DNA from 4 places in the Streptomyces sp. NPDC001980 genome. Region 4 is predicted to be linked to each of the others. Evidence: riboswitches for the same ligand, from Rfam matches in the RefSeq annotation. Region 4 holds a riboswitch; each other region holds the start of a gene.

Region 1 (4,743 bases), on a different contig from region 4:
CGTCAGCGCCCGCTGCAGGGCCTCCGCCGTCCCCCCGATGTCATAGGGGTTCACCACCACCGCGTCCTCGCCCAGCTCCTCGTACGCCCCCGCCTCCCGCGACAGGACCAGGACGCACCCCTCGTCCGACACCACGGGAATCTCCTTGGCGACCAGGTTCATCCCGTCCCGGATGGGGTTGACGAGCGCCACGTCGGCCAGCCGGTACGCCGCCAGGGACCGCGCGAAGTCGTCCTTCACATGCAGCACCACCGGCGTCCAACCCGCGGTCCCGTACGCCGAGTTGATGTCGTCCGCCACCCGCTGCACCTCGGCCGTGTAGTCGCGGTACACCGCGAGGTCCTGCCGCGACGGATACGCGAACGCGACATGCACCACCCGCTCGCGCCACTCGGGGTGGTCGTCGAGCAGCTGCCGGTACGCCAGCAGCCCCCGCACGATGTTCTTCGACAGCTCCGTCCGGTCGACGCGGACGATGGCCTTCCGCCCCTCGCCGATCTCCTCGCGCAGCGCCCGCATCCGCTCGTCCACGTCCGGCTCGTGCGACCGCTTCCGCAGGAAGTCCGCGTCGGCCCCCAGCCCGTGCACCCCGATCCGGGTCCCGCCGGACGACGGATCGGCGGCCGGAATCCCCGGACCCAGCACCGCGTGACAGCAGTCGACGAACGCGTCCGCCCACCGCCGGGTCAGGAACGCCGCGTGGTCGGCGCCCAGGATCCCGCTCAGCAGCTCCGCCGCGATGTCGTCGGGGAGGAGGCGGAAGTAGTCCGGCGGTGCCCAGGGGGTGTGGGAGAAGTGGCCGATCCGCAGGTCGGGGCGGAGGCGGCGGAGCATGCGCGGGGCGAGTGCCAGGTGGTAGTCCTGGATGACCACCACCGCACCCTCGCCCGCCTCCTGCGACAGGGCCTCCGCGAACGCCCGGTTGTAGGCCTGGTACGAACCCCACTGCCGCCGGAACTCCGCGTCGAAGACGGGCTCCAGCGGGGTCTGGTACAGCATGTGGTGGACGAACCAGAGGACCGAGTTCGCGATGCCGTTGTACGCGTCGGCGAACACGTCGGCGTCGATGTCGAGCATCCGGACCTGCTGCCCGCCGGTGTCCGAGGCCGGCAGCCTGCCGCCCTCGGCCCGCCGCACCGCCTCCCGGTCGCCGTCGCCCAGCGCCGCGCACACCCACACCGCGTTCGCGTCCGGCCCGATGGCCGACAGCCCTGAGACCAGTCCGCCGCCGCCCCTCTTGGCGTGCAGCGAACCGTCTTCGCGCAGGTCGTACGAGACCGGGCCGCGGTTCGAGGCGACCAGCACCTCGGCACCGCCGGTGGAAGCCATGGGGGAAGCCATACGCGTCAACCTAGCCCGGCCCGTAAACGCTCAAACGTACGGCCGCGCCCGACGCGCCGCCGTATACGGCCGTACGGCGAAGTCACGCCATCCGGCGCACGGCTGCCGCACGGCGACCTCACGCCACCTTGCGCTCGGCGTACTCCGTGATCTCCACCATCGGCGGCCGCTCCTCCGTGTCCACGGAGTACGTGCGCGGCTCGAAGCCGTCCTCGCCCCGTTCGAACTGGGTGAGGGAGGGGCGGATCAGGTGGCCGCGGGCCAGCCGCAGCTGGGCCGTGCGGTAGATCGCGGCGGACATCCGGCCGAGGGCCTGGCCGTCCTGGTGGCGGTGCTTGCGGACGCCGACGTCGACCTGCGCCAGCGCGTCGAGCCCCACCAGGTGCAGGGCGTCGACCAGCATGCCCAGCTCCACGCCGTAGCCGACCGGGAAGGGGAGCTGTTCGAGCAGCGAGCGGCGGGCCGCGTACTCGCCGCCGAGCGGCTGGACGAAGCCGGCCAGTTGCGGCCAGTGCATGTTCAGCAGCGGACGGGCCATCAGCTCGGTGACCCGGCCGCCCTGTCCGGCGGCGCCGCCGAGCGGGCGGTCGTACATCGCCTTGACCAGGTCGACGTCCGGGTCGGTGAGGAGGGGGCCGACGATCCCGGTGACGAAGTCGGAGGAGAAGTCCCGCAGGTCGGCGTCGATGAAGCAGACGATGTCCCCGGAGGTGACCAGGAGAGAGCGCCAGAGGACCTCGCCCTTGCCGGGGACGGCGGGGATGCGGGGCAGGATCGCGTCCCGGTGGACGACACGGGCGCCGGCCGCCGCGGCGACGGCCGCCGTGCGGTCGGTGGAGCCGGAGTCGACGACCACGATCTCGTCGACGAGCGGCACCTGCTGCATGAGGTCGTGGCGGATGATCGCGACGATGTCGCCGACGGTCTCCTCCTCGTTGAGCGCGGGCAGCACGACGCTGACCGTCTGTCCGGAGGACCGTTTGGCGGCCATGACCCGGTGCAGCGGACGATCGGTTACGGACCAGGAGCGGGTGGCCAGCCAGCGCTCGACTTCTTCCAGCACGGTCAGCGGCTCCTCACTGTCACGGTCACACGACGAGGTGTGATCCATCTCGCGGTTCGGACGACTCTCTCAACTGTCCTGGCCTTCGGTTACAGTCTTGAACAACGCCGATGACCATCGCATGTCCTGGGGTCACCCGGCGTTGACAACCGCATACCGCTCATCCAGAGGGGCAGAGGGAAACGGCCCGTTGAAGCCCCGGCAACCCTCCAGTCGGTACTCGTAGATCGCCGATCAGTGTCGATCGCTCGCGAGGCTCCCGGCTAGGGAAGGTGCCAAATCCGTCTCACGACGAGATGCGTCGTGAGGAAGATGAGGAGAAAGGGCCTCGCCTCACATGGCTGTGCAGACTGTTGCAAGCACCACGGATTCCACCGTCGACCTCGGCCCCGCCGTTGCCCTCAGCTGCCGCGAGTGCGGTCACCGGGTGCCGCTCGGCCCGTTGTTCGCCTGCGAGGAGTGTTTCGGCCCGCTGGAGATCGCGTACGACTTCTCGGCCTACGACACCGAGGAACTCCGCAAGACGATCGAAGCGGGTCCCGCGAACATCTGGCGCTACGCGCCGCTGCTGCCCGTCCCCGCGGACGTGGCGACCAAGCCGAACATCAACCCCGGCTGGACGAAGCTCGTCCAGGCCGACAACCTGGCCCGTGAGCTCGGGGTGACCGGCGGGCTGTACGTGAAGGACGACTCCGGCAACCCGACGCACTCCTTCAAGGACCGCGTCGTCGCCCAGGCCGTCGAGGCCGCCCGCGCCTTCGGCTACACCACCCTCTCCTGCTCCTCCACCGGCAACCTGGCCGGCGCGGTCGGTGCCGCCGCCGCCCGGGCCGGCTTCCGCTCCTGCGTGTTCATCCCGCACGACCTGGAGCAGGGCAAGATCGTCATGGCCGCGATCTACGGCGGCGAGCTCGTCGGCATCGAGGGCAACTACGACGACGTGAACCGTTTCTGCTCCGAGCTGATCGGCGACCCGGCCGGCGAGGGCTGGGGCTTCGTCAACGTCAACCTGCGGCCGTACTACGCGGAGGGCTCCAAGACCCTGGCGTACGAGATCTGCGAGCAGCTCGGCTGGCGGATCCCGGACCAGCTCGTCGTCCCGATCGCCTCCGGCTCGCAGCTCACGAAGATCGACAAGGGTCTGCAGGAGCTGATCAAGCTCGGTCTCGTCGAGGACAAGCCGTACAAGATCTTCGGTGCCCAGGCCGAGGGGTGCTCGCCGGTGTCGGTGGCCTACAAGGAGGGCCACGACGTGGTCCGCCCGCAGAAGCCGAACACCATCGCCAAGTCCCTCGCCATCGGCAACCCGGCCGACGGGCCGTACGTCCTCGACATCGCGCGGCGCACCGGCGGTGCCGTGGAGGACGTGACCGACGAGCAGGTCGTCGACGCCATCAAGCTGCTCGCGCGGACCGAGGGAATCTTCGCGGAAACCGCCGGCGGGGTGACGGTTGGAGTCACCAAAAAGCTCATTGAGAATGGGTTGATTGATCCGGCGAAGTCGGTCGTTGTACTCAACACCGGTGATGGACTGAAGACGCTGGACGCGGTGGCGGGGACCGGGCTCACCGCGACCATTCGCCCTAATCTGGAGTCTTTCCGCGAGGCCGGGCTCGCCTGAGTCCCCGAGAAATAGGGCGTTGCCCAGACCGGAGGTAAAAACGTGAGCGTCACCGTTCGCATCCCCACCATCCTGCGCACCTACACCGGTGGTCAGGCCGAAGTCGCCGCCGAAGGGGCCACCCTCGGCGAGGTCATCTCGGACCTGGAGAAGAAGCACACCGGTATCTCCGCGCGTGTTCTCGACGACCAGGGCAAGCTGCGCCGGTTCGTCAACGTGTACGTCAACGACGACGACGTGCGGTTCGAGCAGGGCCTGGAGACCGTCACCCCGGACGGCGCCGGCGTCTCCATCATCCCGGCCGTCGCCGGCGGCTGACCTGCTGACCTGCATGACAGGCTGATCGAATGACCGAACATTACCTTCGGTAACGCCGATCACCGACTGTTCATCTGATTGCCCCCTCCGTGAGAGAAGCGGAGGGGGCAATTCTGTGTGGTTGAGCGCGGTACAGTTGGGGAACACGGTCCCGATCTCCAGGTCGGGAGCCCCGTATTCGATACCGCGAGCCCAGCAAGAAGTAGCCAAAGTGTGCGGGTTATATGCGGCTTTTGTGGCCTTTATGGGGCCCGACTTGCCCTGAATTCGGCCGAATTCTTGCTACATTCCGGACCCCTTCCGTCCAGAATTCTCGTCCGATTGACCTGTTGCAGACGGCAGTTGGACAGATACATTCAGCCGCGGTCGACGCGTTCCGGCGCACGCCCCCAACCAATGG
Region 2 (4,743 bases), on a different contig from region 4:
GGGCGGTGGTGGGCGACGGGCGGGCGACTAAAGTGAGAAGCGCCCCAGCTCCGGCACCCGAGGGAGAGAACCAGCCGTGATCACCGCGATCGTCCTCATCAAGACCAGCGTGGACCGGATCCCCGAGATCGCGGAACAGATCGCCGCACTGGAGAGCGTCAGCGAGGTCTTCTCCGTCACCGGTACGTACGACCTGATCGCCATGGTCCGGGTGCGCGAGCACGAGGACCTGGCCGAGGTGATCCCGGGCCGGATCAGCAAGATCCAGGGCGTGGAGGGCACGGACACGCACGTCGCGTTCCGCACGTACTCCCAGCACGACCTGGAGGCGGCGTTCGCGATCGGGCTGGACAACTAGAAGGGGCGCTCACCGGAGCGCCCCTTTCAGGCAAGTCAGCTCACCGCCGGGACGCAGCGGCCGTCCTCCGTGCGGTACGACCACTTCGCGCCGTCGGTCACCAGTTCCCGTACCGCCGTCACGAAACGCTCGACGTGCTCGTCCGGCGTCCCCGCGCCGAAGCTCACGCGGATGGCGTTGAGGGACTTCTCGCCCGGTGCCGCCTCCGGTGCCCCGCACTCGCCCTGGGTCTGCGGGTCGGAGCCCAGCAGGGTCCTGACCAGCGGGTGGGCGCAGAAGAGGCCGTCGCGGACGCCGATGCCGTAATCGGCGGAGAGGGCGGCGGCGAAGTGCGAGCTGTTCCAGCCGTCCACCACGAAGCTGATCACGCCGACGCGCGGGGCGTCGTCGCCGAAGAGGGAGAGGACCCGGACCTCCGGGATCTCGGCCAGCCCGGCCCGCACCTTCTCGACCAGGTGCTGCTCGCGGGTGACCAGTGTGTCGAATCCGGCCTCGGTGAGCGCCTTGCAGGCGGAGGCGATGGAGTAGGCGCCGATGACGTTCGGGGAGCCCGCCTCGTGCCGCGCCGCGCTCTCGTGCCACTCCACGGCCACTCCCCCGTCCTCGCGCCGGGTGACCTTGCGGCTGGCGCCGCCGCCCGCGAGGTACGGCTCGGCCGCCTGCAGCCAGTCGGCGCGGCCGGCCAGGACGCCGGAGCCGAAGGGGGCGTACAGCTTGTGGCCGGAGAAGGCGACCCAGTCGACGTCCAGGTCCCGGACGGAGACGGGGTGGTGCGGGGCCAGCTGGGCGGCGTCCAGGACGATCCGGGCGCCGTGCGCGTGCGCGGCGGCCGCGAGCTCCCGTACCGGCCACAGCTCGCCGGTGACGTTGGACGCGCCGGTGACGCAGACCAGGGCCGGGCCGTACGGGTCCCGGTCGGCGAGGGCGCGCTCCAGGGTCTCGACGGCCTGCCGCGGGGTGCGGGGCGCGTTGAGGTAGGTGACGCGGGCGTCCTGCCACGGCAGCAGGGAGGCGTGGTGCTCGGTCTCGAAGACGAAGACCTGGCAGTCGGCGGGGAGAGCACGGGCCAGGAGGTTCAGGGAGTCCGTCGTCGAACGGGTGAAGACCAGCTGGTCGTCGGGGCGGCAGTCGAGGAACTCTGCGACGGTCCGGCGGGCGTTCTCGAAGAGGTCCGTGGAGAGCTGGGAGAGGTAGCCGGCGCCGCGGTGGACGCTGCCGTAGTAGGGCGCGTACGCCGCCACGTCGTCCCAGACCCGCTGGAGGGCGGGGGCGCTGGCCGCGTAGTCGAGGGCGGCGTAGGTGACCTCGCCGCCGGTGACGAGCGGGACGGTGACATCCCGCCCCAGAACGGGCAAGGGGGCACAAACGGACTGGGCGGAGGCAACGGTGGAGACGGACATGGCGGAACTCCCGTGAGAGGCGAGGCGGAATCACCGCGCGAGCGCGCGGACGACCGCGGCTCCAGCACGGAGAAAGAGAAAAAGGGGATGCAAAGGGATGCGGAGGCGGGGCTCTGCGGCCCTATCGCATTCGCTTGCTCACGGGAGACTCCTCGACGACCAGGACCCCTGGTGTCCGAGGGGTCCGCGCTTGCCGTAGACCTCGCTGCCTACGGCCTGGTCTTCACCCGGGGCACCCCGCCACGGACGGAGGGTTGCCGGACAGTCGGCCGGGGCCTCATGACTGTCACTCATGACCTGGGAAGAAACGTAGGTGAAGTGATCGCGGCCGCGCAACTCCTGTCCGGATGACGGGACGGGGGTGTTTCCCCTTTCTCCGCCGCAGCGGCGACCAGCCGCGACGGCGCGGCTGGGGTCCCCCACGCCCTTGAGGCAGTGGGGGAGGTGCCGTACCGCGCCTCAGCCCCCTGACCGCGCCCGCCCCTACCTGTTCGTCGCCGCCGCCCAGCGCTCAAGGGCCCGCTTGGCGGCGCCCGAGTCGATCGACTCCGCCGCCTTGTCCATGCCGGCGCGGAGTTGCTCCGCCAGGGTGCCCGTGCCCGGGTCCAGGGCCACCAGGGCCGCCGCCGAGTTCAGCAGCACCGCGTCCCGTACCGGCCCCTGCTCGCCGTCCAGCAGCCTGCGGGCGACCTCCGCGTTGTACGACGGGTCGCCGCCCCGCAGCGCTTCCACGGGGACCAGACCGATGCCGACGTCACGGGGGTCGAAGGTCTCCTCCGTGACCTTGCCGTCGCGGACGATCCAGACGTGGGACGTCGCGGTCGTCGTCAGTTCGTCGAGGCCGTCGTCGCCGCGGAAGACGAGGGAGGAGTTGCCGCGCTCCGCGAAGACGCCCGCGACGACCGGGGCCATCCGCGGGTCCGCGACGCCGACCGCCTGGGCGCGCACCTGCGCGGGGTTGGTCAGCGGGCCGAGGATGTTGAAGACCGTGCGGATGCCCAGCTGGCCGCGCGCGGCACCCGCGTGGCGCAGCGCCGGGTGGAACTTGATGGCGAAGCAGAAGGTGATGCCGGCCTCCTCGGCGACCTCGGCGACCCGCTGCGGGGTCAGGTCGAGGTTGACGCCGAGCTTCTCCAGGACGTCGGAGGCCCCGGACGCGGAGGACGCGGCCCGGTTGCCGTGCTTGACGACCTTCGCGCCGGTGCCGGCCACCACGAGCGCCGACATCGTGGAGATGTTCACCGTCTTGGCGCCGTCGCCGCCGGTGCCGACGATGTCGACCGTGCGGCCCGGCACCTCGATGACGTTGGCGTGCGCGTACATCGTGCGGACCAGGCCGTTGATCTCGTCGACCGTCTCGCCCTTGGCCCGCAGGGCGACGACGAAGCCGGCGATCTGGGCGTCGGTCGCCTGGCCGCGCATGATCTGGTCCATCGCCCAGGCCGTCGCGTCCGCGCTCTGGTCCTGGCCGTACAGCAGCGCGTTCAGTACCTCGGGCCAGGAACGGCCCGCCGCGGTGTCGCCTCCAGCGGGGGTCACAGCGCTCATAAAGCCGCTCCTGATCGTCGTACGGGCAACAGAGGTTCTCAGGCCTACCCTATCCAGCTCCGAGCACGGCGAAGGGCCCCCGTCCGTACACCGGACGGGGGCCCTTCGGCTGTGGCGTGGCGACGCGGTGGATCAGTGGTGGCCGTGGCCGCTCGTGATCTCCTTGTACTCCTCGACAGTCGGCTTCGGGATCTGGTTGTCCTCGCCGTAGTAGGCGTTGCTCAGCTTGGCGCGGAGCTTCTCGGAGCCCTTGATCTTGCGCTCGACACCGTTCTCGTCGACCGCCGGGCCGACCTGGGCCGGCTCGTACTGGTGGTGCGCCGTGAGGGTGTGCAGCTGCTCCTGCGAGAGCGGCTCGTGGACCTCGATGAACTCACCGTGTGGCAGCCGCTTGATGATGCCGGTCTCGCGACCGTGCAGCACCTTCTCGCGGTCCCGGCGCTGCAGGCCGAGGCAGATCCGCTTGGTGACGAGGAACGCGATCACCGGTCCGGCGAAGAAGAAGATCCGGACGAACCAGGTCACGTCGTTGATCGACAGATGGAAGTGGGTGGCGATGAGGTCGTTGCCACCACCGATCAGGCCGATCATGTACACGGTCACCCAGGCGACACCGAACCCGGTACGGGTCGGGGCGTTGCGCGGGCGGTCCAGGATGTGGTGCTCGCTCTTGTCGCCGGTGACCCAGGACTCGATGAACGGGTAGAGCGCGATCGCGCCCAGCACCAGACCGAACAGGACCAGCGGGATGAAGACGCCCAGGACCAGGGTGTGGCCCCAGAAGTTGATCTCCCAGCCCGGCATGTAACGGATCAGACCCTCGGCGAAGCCCATGTACCAGTCGGGCTGGGCGCCGGTGGACACCTGGTCCGGACGGTAGGGGCCCATGGCCCAGATCGGGTTGATCTGGGTGGTCGCCGCGATGGCCGCGATGACACCGAAGACCAGGAAGAAGAAGCCTCCGGCCTTGGCCATGTAGACCGGCAGCAGCGGCATGCCGACGACGTTCTTCTCGGACTTTCCGGGACCCGCGAACTGCGTGTGCTTGTGGTAGAAGACCAGGATCAGGTGGCCCACCACCAGGCCGAGCATGATGCCCGGCAGCAGCAGGATGTGGATCGAGTAGAACCGCCCCACGAAGTCGTGGCCGGGGAACTCGCCGCCGAAGAGGAAGTACGAGATGTACGTGCCGACGATCGGCATCGACAGGATGGCGCCCTCGGTGAAGCGGACACCGGTGCCGGAGAGCAGGTCGTCCGGGAGCGAGTAACCGGTGAAGCCGGTGAACATGCCCAGGACGAACAGCAGGAAGCCGAACAGCCAGTTGATCTCACGCGGCTTGCGGAACGCGCCGGTGAAGAACACGCGCATCATGTGCACGAACATGCCGGCGAGGAAGATCAGCGCGGCCCAGTGGTGGATCTGCCGGATGAGCAG
Region 3 (4,743 bases), on a different contig from region 4:
GAGCCACTCGGCGTACTGGCCGTTCTCGATCAGGTAGTTGATGGCGTCGGCGAGCGGCTTGGCGAGGCCGCTGTCCTTCTTCGCGGTGGCCGCGATCAGGCCCTGGAGGCTGGCGCCCGCGCCGGAGTAGGTGCCCGCGGTGCGGGTGGCGTTGGGCGTGTTCGCGGTCTGCTTGTTGTGGTACGCGATGCCGGGGTTGGGGCCGAGGTAGGCGTCGATCTTGCCGCTGGACAGGGCCAGGTAGACGCTGTTGCTGTCCTGGAAGTACTTGACGGTGAGCTTCTTGCTCTCGCTCTCCAGCTTCTTCTTCCACTCCAGGAGGATCTTCTCCTGGTTGGTGCCGGCGCTCACGGAGACGGTCTTGCCGGCGAGGTTCTCGTAGTTGCCGTCGAAGTTCCAGGTGCTCTTCTTCGGCACGGTGAAGGCGAGGTTGTCCTGCCGGTAGGAGGCGAACTCGTACTTCTTCTTGCGCTCCTCGGTGTCGGTGACGTTGGAGAAGGCCACGTCGACCTTGCCGCTGTCGATACCGACGAACATGTTCTCCCAGGTGGCGTTCTGGATCTCGGGCTTGAGGCCGAAGACCGCGGCGACCAGGCGGCCGAGGTCGGGCTCGGAGCCCGTGAGGGTCTTCTGGTCACTGCCCACGAAGGCCAGCGGCGGGAACCCGGCGGGCAGGGCGCCCTCGCCGATGACCAGCTTGCCGCTCTTCTTGACGGAGTCGGGCAGTTCGGCGCTGATGGACTTGACCTCGGAGACCTTGATCGTGGTCTGGGTGGCGGCGCCGTTGGAGACCTGTCCGACGACGACCTCGCCGGTCTTCGCGGCGGCCGTGGTGGTGGCCGCGTCGCTGTCGCCCCCGCAGGCGGCGAGCCCGGTGGCGAGGGAGGCGACGGCGGTCGCCGCGGTGATGCCTCTGAGCAGGCTGCGTCGGGTGAGGAGCGTGGGCATGGCTGTCCTTCGTGTTGCGGTGAAAGGTGCGGTGAAAGGTGCAGTGAAAGGGGGGTGGTTCAGAGGACCTTGCTGAGGAAGTCCCTGGTCCGCTCGTGGCGCGGGTTGTCGAGAACCTCGGAGGGCGGGCCCTGCTCGACGATCCGGCCACCGTCGATGAAGACGACCCGGTCGGCGATCTCGCGGGCGAAGCCGATCTCGTGGGTGACGATGACGAGGGTGGTGCCGCTGGTCGCCAGGTCCTTGATGACGGCGAGGACCTCACCGACGAGTTCGGGGTCCAGGGCGGAGGTGGGCTCGTCGAAGAGGATCACGCCGGGGCGCAGGGCGAGCGCGCGGGCGATGGCCACGCGCTGCTGCTGGCCGCCGGAGAGCTGCCGGGGGTAGGCGCCGACGCGCTCGCCGAGGCCGACCCGCTCCAGGAGTTCCTTGGCCAGGGCCTGGGCCGCGGGCTTGCTGAGCTTCCCGGTGGCGGCCGGGGCGGCGGCCACGTTGTCCAGCACGGTCAGGTGCGGGAAGAGGTTGAAGTTCTGGAAGACGAAGCCGATCCGGCCGCGCTGGGCCAGGATGGCGCGCTCGCTCAGTTCCTTCAGCCGGTCGCCGTGCCGCTTCACGCCGATCGGCTCGCCGTTGATGCTGACGTGGCCGCGCTCGGGCTTCTCCAGGTGGTTGATCACCCTGAGGAGGGTGGACTTGCCGGAGCCGGACGGGCCGAGGACGACGGTGACCTCGCCGGGGCGGATGGTCAGGTCGATGCCGTCGAGGACGCGGTGGGTGCCGTACCACTTGTGGACGCCGTGGATCTCCAGGGCGGCGGGGGCCGTCTCCAGGGTGTCGGTGGTGGTCATACCGCGGCCTCCCGGCGGATGCGGGCGCGCAGGTCGGTGAGGCCGGCGCGGAGTTTCTGGAGGGGGGTCGGGGGCAGCGTGCGGGTGGCGCCGCGGGCGTAGTACCGCTCCACGTAGAACTGGATCACGGAGACGACGCTGGTCAGGATCAGGTACCAGACGGTCACCACGAGGAGCAGCGGCACGATGTCCCCGGGGTAGGTGGAGCCCATGCTCTGGGCGGAGCCGAACAGGTCGAGCAGCGAGACGTAGAAGACCAGCGAGGTGCTCTTGATCAGGCCGATCAGCTGGTTGACGTAGTTCGGGGTGATCGACCTGAGCGCCTGCGGGAACACGATCTTCCGGAACTGGTAGCCCTTGGGCAGACCGAGTGCGGCGGCCGCCTCGTGCTGGCCCTGGTCCACGGAGAGGATGCCGCCGCGGACCACCTCGGCCGCGTAGGCGGCCTCGTTGAGGCTGAGGCCGATGACGGCGACGACCATGTCGGTGGCGAGCTTCGACTCGTCGAAGGAGAAGAAGGCGGGCCCGAAGGGGACGCCGACGCTCAACGTCTTGTACAGGGCGCTGAAGTTGTAGAGGAACAGCAGGACCACGATGAGCGGGATGGAACGCAGCGCCCACACGTAGGTCCAGCTGACCGCGCGCAGCACGGGGCTCTTCGAGAGCCGGGCCAGGGCGAGCAGGATGCCGCCGAGGAGGCCCAGCACCGCACTGTAGGCGGTGACTTCGAGGGTGATGACCAGACCGTCGAGAATCGTCGGCCGGAGGAACCAGTAGCCGAAGCGGTCCCACTGGTAGAAGGGGTTGGTCACCAGTCCGTGCACGAACTGGACGGCCAGGACCAGGACGACGGCGGTGGCGATCCACCGTCCCGGCCTGCGCAGCGGAAGAACGCGCTGTGCCGCGAGGGTTTCTGACGGTTCGTCGGCGGCGGGGGGTGCCTCGGGGGCGGCGATCGTGGCGCCTGGGGGTTCACTCATGGCGGGCTCCGGCGGAGTCGGACACCCACGTGTCCCACGGCGGGGGCCGCGCACCGGGCCGCGTTCGGGCACGGCGCGGTGCGCGGGGGCGCGCGGGGCACGGGGCTGGGCGGACGGCGGCACACCGGACGGCCGGTGTTTCGACGGGGACGCTGGGGTGCGGAGCTGCGGGAAACCGGCGGGAAGGCCTGGTCAGACCCGGCAGCGGGCACAGCCCGGTGCGGTACACGCGCTACACAGGGCGCTGTTGACACGGAGCAGGTCGACGGCACGGTCGGCGACGAGCGGGCTCGGGTACGGGCGTACGCAGCCCTCGGCGCGGCGCTGGGCCGTCCTGGAAGCTGCGTACATGTCCGTCACCTGTCACTGTCGTGCCGGCCCCGGGGGGGCCTCGCGCTTACCGAATCGTCGCTTGCCGAAACGTCGTCGGTCCGGTCGTCACCTGGGGCACCCCACCGCGATGCGAGGGTTGCCGGTCAGCAAGCCAGGGCTTGATGCTGACGCTCATGACCGTTCTGGTCCGTAAGTAACGCAGTTGCCCGAACGAATGTCAACGCCTGTCCGACTGGCGAAACGGTTCGGGCCGCTCTCACCTGCGCGGAGAGCCGGGAGCGTCCGCCGCGTGGCCCGCCCAGTCCAGGATCTGGACGGCCGCGCCGGCGGCCTCCAGGCCCTGGCAACGGCCGTGGTGGCGGCGGGCGATGCCGTCGAGGTCGAGGTGGGTGCCGAAGGCCGGGTGGGCGGCCAGCCGTCGGGCATAGGCCCACAGCACCGGGTGGCCGGCGATGGCGTGCACGGCGGCGGCGTCCAGGTGGTTGCGGTGCACGGTGTCGAGTTGCACCAGCGTCACCCACAACTCGATGTCGGCGGCCGTGAGTTGCCCGCCGACCAGGAACTCGACCCCGGTCAGCCGGCGCTCCAGCTCGTCCAGGGCGGCGAGCAGCACCTCCAGCGCCTCCGGGTCGCCGCCCGCACGCCCGGCGCGCTGTGCGGCCTGCTCGATGTCCTCGGCGCACAGCCGCTCGACGGCCTCGATCTCGGCCTCGGCACCGCACGGGTAGAGCCGGGCGACGCCGTCACCGAAGTGCTGGTCCAGGTCGCGCAGGATGTCCCGGCTGTGGGTGCTGACGATACGGCCGGACCAGCCGTCGCTGAACACCGGCGCGAGGGCCGGTCCCGAGTAGCGGTGCGCGCTGGCCTCGTACAGCGGGCGCAGTACCGCGTGGCTGCCGTCGGGACAGTCCGGGACGGCGGGCAGGAAGGTGACCGGACAACAGTCGTCCAGGGCCAGCAGGCTGTGGCCGACGGCGATCCGGAGGCCGTCGGGACACGCGGTGGACAGGTGCAGCCGGTAGCGGCGCGGCACGGCGTAGTGGCCGCTGCGCGCGTCGCGGCCGATGCGGCCCCGGAAGGCGGGGGCGGTGCGGACGGACGGCAGGGCGGCGAGTGGAGTGATGGACATGCGTCTCCCCGGAGGCGGGCGGGCGCGCGGACGTACGCGCGGCGGAAGCGTTCGTCGGTGGGTTCTCGGCGAGCGGTGGCCCGGTGAGCCGTGGCTCTGCGAGCGGTGGCCCGGTGAGCCGTGGCTCTGCGAGCGGTGGCTCGGCGGGCCGTGGTGAGTCCCGGCAGGTGGGCGCCCGGCTCGTACGGCCGGGATCGGTCGCTCAGCTTCTGCGGCCGGTGGCGCCGCACATCCGCAGCAGGTCGATGTGGCGGCGGGAGGTGAGCAGGGGAGCTGTCCAGGGCGCGGGGCTCTCGCGGCGCTGTCTGCCGGTGAGCGTGCGCAGGCGACCCATCTTTCCCTACCTTTTCACTAGGATTACCACCTGGAGTGTCGATCGGCCTCCGCCCGGCGTCAAGGGGGCGTCCACGCCTGGGACACCCGGCCCCGACTTGCCGCCGGCGGGCAGGAGCGGTGCGCTGGTGGCGGAGGCCGAGTGACAGGAGCCGGAGCCCATGCACGAGCC
Region 4 (4,743 bases):
CGGCAGCGCGTCGGCCAGGGTGGAGGTCACCGGGCGGCCGGTGGAGACCGCGTTGCCGAAGTCCCCGCGCACCGCCCGGCCCAGATACTCGGCGTACTGCACCAGCACCGGCTTGTCGAAGCCGTACTCGTGCCGCAGCTTGGCGAGTTGGGCGGGATCCGTCTGACCCGAGTCCATCCCGGCACCTGCCATCGCGGAGACCGGGTCACCGGGCAGGAAGTCCAGTACCAGGAACGACACCGTGTAGGCCGCCCACAGCACTCCGACCGCCTGCGCCAGCCGTTTGATCAGATAGCGGCGCATGCGCTAGCCGATCCAGGTGTCGTGCAGTTGGACGCGGCTGCCGGAGTCGAATGTCAGGTCGTGCACCTTGTTCGAGACGCCCAGCTGGGTCTGGAGCTCCACCACCGGGACGTCGTACGCGTTCCGCACGATCACCTGCTGTGCCTCGCCGACCAGTTGCTTGCGCTTCGCGGTGTCCGTGGCCGCGGCCTGCGCGGACAGCGCCGTGTCCAGCGAACTGGCGGGGAAGTGGTAGAAGTTGGCCAGCTGAGTGGAGAAGGAGCTGCGCAGGATGTCCGGGTCGGCGCGGGTCGCGTTCCCCCACACCACGTCGAAGTCACCGGACTGGAGCGTCGTGGCGAACTGGGTGACCGGCAGTTGCTTGAGCACCACGTCGATCCCGACGGCCTTGAGCTGCTGCTGGACCAGCTCCAGCGCGGGCTGGTTGGTGGCCGCGTTGGGGAACCAGCTGATGGTCAGGGTCAGCTTCTTGCCGTCCTTGGTGCGGATGCCGTCGCTGCCCGCCTTCCAACCGGCCTGATCCAGAAGGGACTTGGCCTTGGCCGTGTCGAGGGCGAGGTCCGAGGAGAGATCGGTGTAGTCGGGTGTGGTGTGCGCCAGGATGCTGGTCGCCGGCTGGGTGCCGGTCGGGAAGACGGTGTCGGCGATCTGCTTCCGGTCGATGGCGGCCGAGATCGCCTGACGGACCTTCGTGTCCTTCAGCAGGGGCCGCGCGTTGTTGAGCCCCAGACCGAAGGCCACACCGGGGTTGGCCCGGCTCTGGAGGGTGACCTGGCCGCCCTTGAGGGCCGCCTCGTTGGCCTTGCCGACGCTGCTGATCGCGTCCACCTGCCCGGACTGGAGACTGCCGGCCCGCACCCCCGCCTCGGGCACGACCTTGAACACCAGCTTGTCCAGGTAGGCCTCGCCCTTCTTCGACCACAGCGAGGAGCCCCAGTCGTACCCGGTGCGCTTGGCCAGGGTGACCGACTGGTTCTGCACGTACTGCTTGAGTACGAACGGCCCGGACCCGACCACCCCGTCGCTGCACTTCTGCTGCGGGCTCTTCTTGACGCTCGCCGAGGACTCGATCCCCAGCGAGTGGGTCGAAGTCGCCTGGAGGAACTGGGCGTTGGGCTGCTTGAAGGTCACCTTGACGGTGAGCGGGTCGACCACGGTGGTGCTCTTGACGCCGCTCAGGTAGCCCTCGGCGAGGGTGCCCAGGGTGCCGAGCTGCGGCACCGCGTCGAAGTTGTCCTTGACCACCTGCGCGGTCAGCTTCGAGCCGTCGCTGAAGGTGACCCCGGACCGCAGGTGGAACGTGAACGTCGTCGCGTCGGAGCTGATGTCCCAGCTCTTGGCGAGCCACGGCACGATCTTGCCGGTCTTCGGGTCCTGGTCGGTCAGGGAGTCCACGGTCTGGCGCACCGAGTAGATGGTGTCGTTGCTGGCGACCTGCTGCGGATCCACGCAGCCGGCGTCGGATCCCACCGCGAAGGTCAGGGTGCCGCCGGACTTCGCCTGGCCGCTTCCGCCGCCGGAGCCGTCGTCGCCCGAACCGCACGCGGTCAGCAGGACGCTGGTGGTCAGGAGCGCGGCCAGGGGCGCCCATCGGGAGGGTCTGAAATCCGGAAGTGCAGTCACGGAGGGCTATCTCCTACTCGTGTCACCGAGGCACGACCGCGCACGGATGCGCGGAGGCATGACGGTGTGTGCGGCCCGGGCGGATCGACTCCGGCCGGGGATGCGCTGTGCAGACAGGGGGTTGTCATGCGGACGACGCCGGGAACCGGCGGCGAGGGGGAAGAACGGCGCGAAGGGGCCGGGGCCGGTGACGGGATGTCAGCCGGCGGCAGCCGGGCCGGTCAGGCCCGACAGAGGCAGCTGGTCGAGCGCTTCAAGTCGATGTGGCGCCGGCGCGAGAGCCGGGAGTACGCCGTGGCGTCGGTGGGGGAGGCAGCAGAGTCATCGCTGTGCCGCATGTCGAACCTCCCCGTCTCCGGCCCCGGTCACGGGCCACGCGCTTGCGGGAGTCATCGGTGACCCCGCCGGGCTTTCACCTGGAGCACCCCGCCGCGCGGGAGGGTTGCCGGTCAGCGAGCCAGGGCTTGACGCTGACACTCAATGCCGTTGGTGATGCTACGGATCGATTTTGTCGTACGTCAATGCCGCAACGTGACGCTCTGTTCGGGAGAACGGGGTCGTCTCACGTGCCGGGACGGATGGTGGACGCACCTTGTTCCGTGTGCTTTGATCCGGCCATGGAGACCGCAGGTCAGGCACGCACCGTGCTGCTCGACCCGTTCTGGGCGGGCCGCCGCGCCGACCAGTTCGACCAGACCTGTCGCTGACCACTCGCTCCCCATTCCCCTGCGCGTTCGCCTCCGCCGCGCCGCGTCCTCACCTGGATCCGGACCGGCGTCGCAGGCATCCCGCGACGCGTCCGCGTCCAGCCCCCGCCCGCTCGGAAAGAGCCGCATGGTCGTCAACAGCACTGCCCCGAAGGGGGTGTTCGCCGCGCTACGGGTCCGTGACTACCGGATCTACTGGAGCACCGGCCTGGTGTCCAACATCGGCAGCGCCATGCAGGGTGTCGCGCTGGACTGGTTCGTCCTGACGCTCACCCACAGCGGGACCGCGCTCGGCTGGGTCGCCGGACTCCAGTTCGCCCCCGTGCTGCTGTTCGGCCTGTGGGGCGGGGTCGTCGCCGACCGGTACGACCGCCGGACCCTGCTGCTGTGGACGCAGACGCTGTACGCGGTCCAGGCACTGCTCCTGACGGTCATCGTGTTCTCCGGCCATGCCGCGCTGTGGCTGCTGTACGTCCTGTCCTTCGCGCTCGGCTGCGTGTTCACGGTGGAGAACCCGGCGCGGCTGTCCTTCGTCACCGAACTGGTCGGCCGGGCCCTGATCCCGAAGGCGGCGGGCCTGAACATCCTGTCCCTGAACGCCGCCCGCCTGATCGGCCCGGCGATCGCCGGTGTGCTGATCGGGGCGATCGGCACCGGGTGGGTCTTCGCCCTCAACGCCGTGTCCTTCACCGTCGTCCTCGCCGGTCTGCTGTCGATCCGGCCGCGGGTGCGGAAGACGCGTCCCGTCTCCCGGCCACCGTGGACAGGGGCGGGTGCGGAGGGGCTGCGCTATGTGGCGGCCCGGCCCGAACTCGTCGGCGTGTTCACCATCTTCGGCCTGGCCGCCACCTTCGCGGTCAACTTCCCCACCACGCTGACCCTGTTCGCCGGGCGCGTCTTCGACGTCGGCTCCCGGGGACTCGGCCTCATGAACACCGCACTGGCCGTCGGCACCGTCGCAGGGACGGTCGCCGCCACGCGCGGTGTCTCGCCCCGGGTGCGGACGGTCGTCGTCGGCGCGCTGCTGTTCGGCGGTTTCGAGGCACTGGCCGCGGTCATGCCCACGTACCCGGCCTTCCTTGCCCTGCTGCTGCCCGCCGGCCTCACGTTGATGACGTTGAACACGGCGGTGAGCGCCTTCGTCCAGTCGGAGGTGAGCGACGCCATGCGCGGCCGGGTGATGGCGGTCTACACGGTGATCTCCATGGGCGGGAGTCCGGTCGGCGCCCCCGTCATCGGCTGGATCTCCCAGCAGGCGGGGGTGCGCTGGGGGCTGGGCGTGGGTGCGGCCACCGCCGTGCTGGCCGCGCTCGGCGTGGGGCTGTGGCTGTGGCTGTCGGGAACGGTACGCCCGGTGCCTGCCTCGGCCACGCAGCCCGTCCCGGCCGCGCCGCACGTCCCCCGATCCGCGTCGGCGTCTGCGGCGGCGTCGACCTGCCGCTCGCCGTCCCCGGTCACCCGCCTTCTCGCGAACCGTCCACCGGAGGAGCGCCCCATGACTGACCGTCACACCGGCCGGTCAGACCCCACGTCGTCGACAAGCTCGTCCCGGAACTGCGAAGCCGCGGGATCCACCGTGCCGAGTACCAGGGTACGACCCACGTGACCCGTGCCGTCAGCCGCTCTCGGCCGGTGCCGGTGTGGCGCGCAGCCGGAAGCCGACGCCTCGCTCCGTCGTCAGCAGAGCAGCGGCACGCGGGCCCAGCTTGCGGCGGATGCGGTGGATGTGCAGGTCGACGGAGCGGCTCCGGCTGCCCGCCCATTCCCCCAGGCCCGAGCGCAGGTCCTCCCGGGTGATGACCCTGCCGTTGCCGCGCAGCAGGGCGGTCAGCAGCCGGAACTCCAACGGGGTCAGCGCGACGGGAGCGCCGTCCACCAGCATGCGCTGCCCGCCCGGGTCGAGGCTGATCGGGGACGGGGCGGCGGCCACGTAGGAGCCGGGCAGCGTGCCGCCGGGCACCACCGGCAGGCCCGCGGCGCGCCAGGCCTCGTAGCCGCCGACGATGTCGGTGGCGCGCACCAGCCCGAGATCGTGCAGCCCCGCGGCGGCCATGCTCGACATGTAGCCCTGCGAGCACATGATGATCGCGCGCAGGGAGTGGTCGGCGGC

Evidence for each region. A riboswitch is a leader RNA that binds a small molecule or an ion and turns the genes downstream of it on or off. The one in region 4 is predicted to bind S-adenosylmethionine.
Region 1: another riboswitch for S-adenosylmethionine. It lies ahead of thrC (threonine synthase); the one in region 4 lies ahead of ABT137_RS04075 (putative leader peptide).
Region 2: another riboswitch for S-adenosylmethionine. It lies ahead of ABT137_RS37805 (aminotransferase class V-fold PLP-dependent enzyme); the one in region 4 lies ahead of ABT137_RS04075 (putative leader peptide).
Region 3: another riboswitch for S-adenosylmethionine. It lies ahead of ABT137_RS31045 (amino acid ABC transporter permease); the one in region 4 lies ahead of ABT137_RS04075 (putative leader peptide).

What each region holds. Positions count from the first base shown of each region.
Region 1 covers NZ_JBEOYD010000003.1:284,112-288,854, reverse strand. Annotated here, with positions in the region: gene ABT137_RS05970 (alpha,alpha-trehalose-phosphate synthase (UDP-forming)) at 1-1,329, opposite strand, end outside; gene ABT137_RS05965 (glucosyl-3-phosphoglycerate synthase) at 1,460-2,404, opposite strand; SAM riboswitch class I at 2,562-2,723, shown strand; gene thrC (threonine synthase) at 2,742-4,025, shown strand; gene ABT137_RS05955 (MoaD/ThiS family protein) at 4,068-4,343, shown strand.
Region 2 covers NZ_JBEOYD010000034.1:73,908-78,650, reverse strand. Annotated here, with positions in the region: gene ABT137_RS37815 (rhomboid family intramembrane serine protease) at 1-80, shown strand, start outside; gene ABT137_RS37810 (Lrp/AsnC family transcriptional regulator) at 77-358, shown strand; gene ABT137_RS37805 (aminotransferase class V-fold PLP-dependent enzyme) at 394-1,758, opposite strand; SAM riboswitch class IV at 1,940-2,056, opposite strand; gene trpD (anthranilate phosphoribosyltransferase) at 2,242-3,306, opposite strand; gene qcrB (cytochrome bc1 complex cytochrome b subunit) at 3,439-4,743, opposite strand, start outside.
Region 3 covers NZ_JBEOYD010000024.1:22,729-27,471, forward strand. Annotated here, with positions in the region: gene ABT137_RS31035 (transporter substrate-binding domain-containing protein) at 1-948, opposite strand, end outside; gene ABT137_RS31040 (amino acid ABC transporter ATP-binding protein) at 1,008-1,796, opposite strand; gene ABT137_RS31045 (amino acid ABC transporter permease) at 1,793-2,776, opposite strand; SAM riboswitch class IV at 3,165-3,288, opposite strand; gene ABT137_RS31050 (glutathione S-transferase C-terminal domain-containing protein) at 3,366-4,238, opposite strand; gene ABT137_RS31055 (hypothetical protein) at 4,441-4,572, opposite strand; gene ABT137_RS31060 (hypothetical protein) at 4,733-4,743, shown strand, end outside.
Region 4 covers NZ_JBEOYD010000002.1:363,003-367,745, forward strand. Annotated here, with positions in the region: gene ABT137_RS04065 (ABC transporter permease) at 1-303, opposite strand, end outside; gene ABT137_RS04070 (ABC transporter substrate-binding protein) at 307-1,926, opposite strand; gene ABT137_RS04075 (putative leader peptide) at 2,148-2,264, opposite strand; SAM riboswitch class IV at 2,298-2,411, opposite strand; gene ABT137_RS04080 (MFS transporter) at 2,761-4,239, shown strand; gene ABT137_RS04085 (winged helix-turn-helix domain-containing protein) at 4,249-4,743, opposite strand, start outside.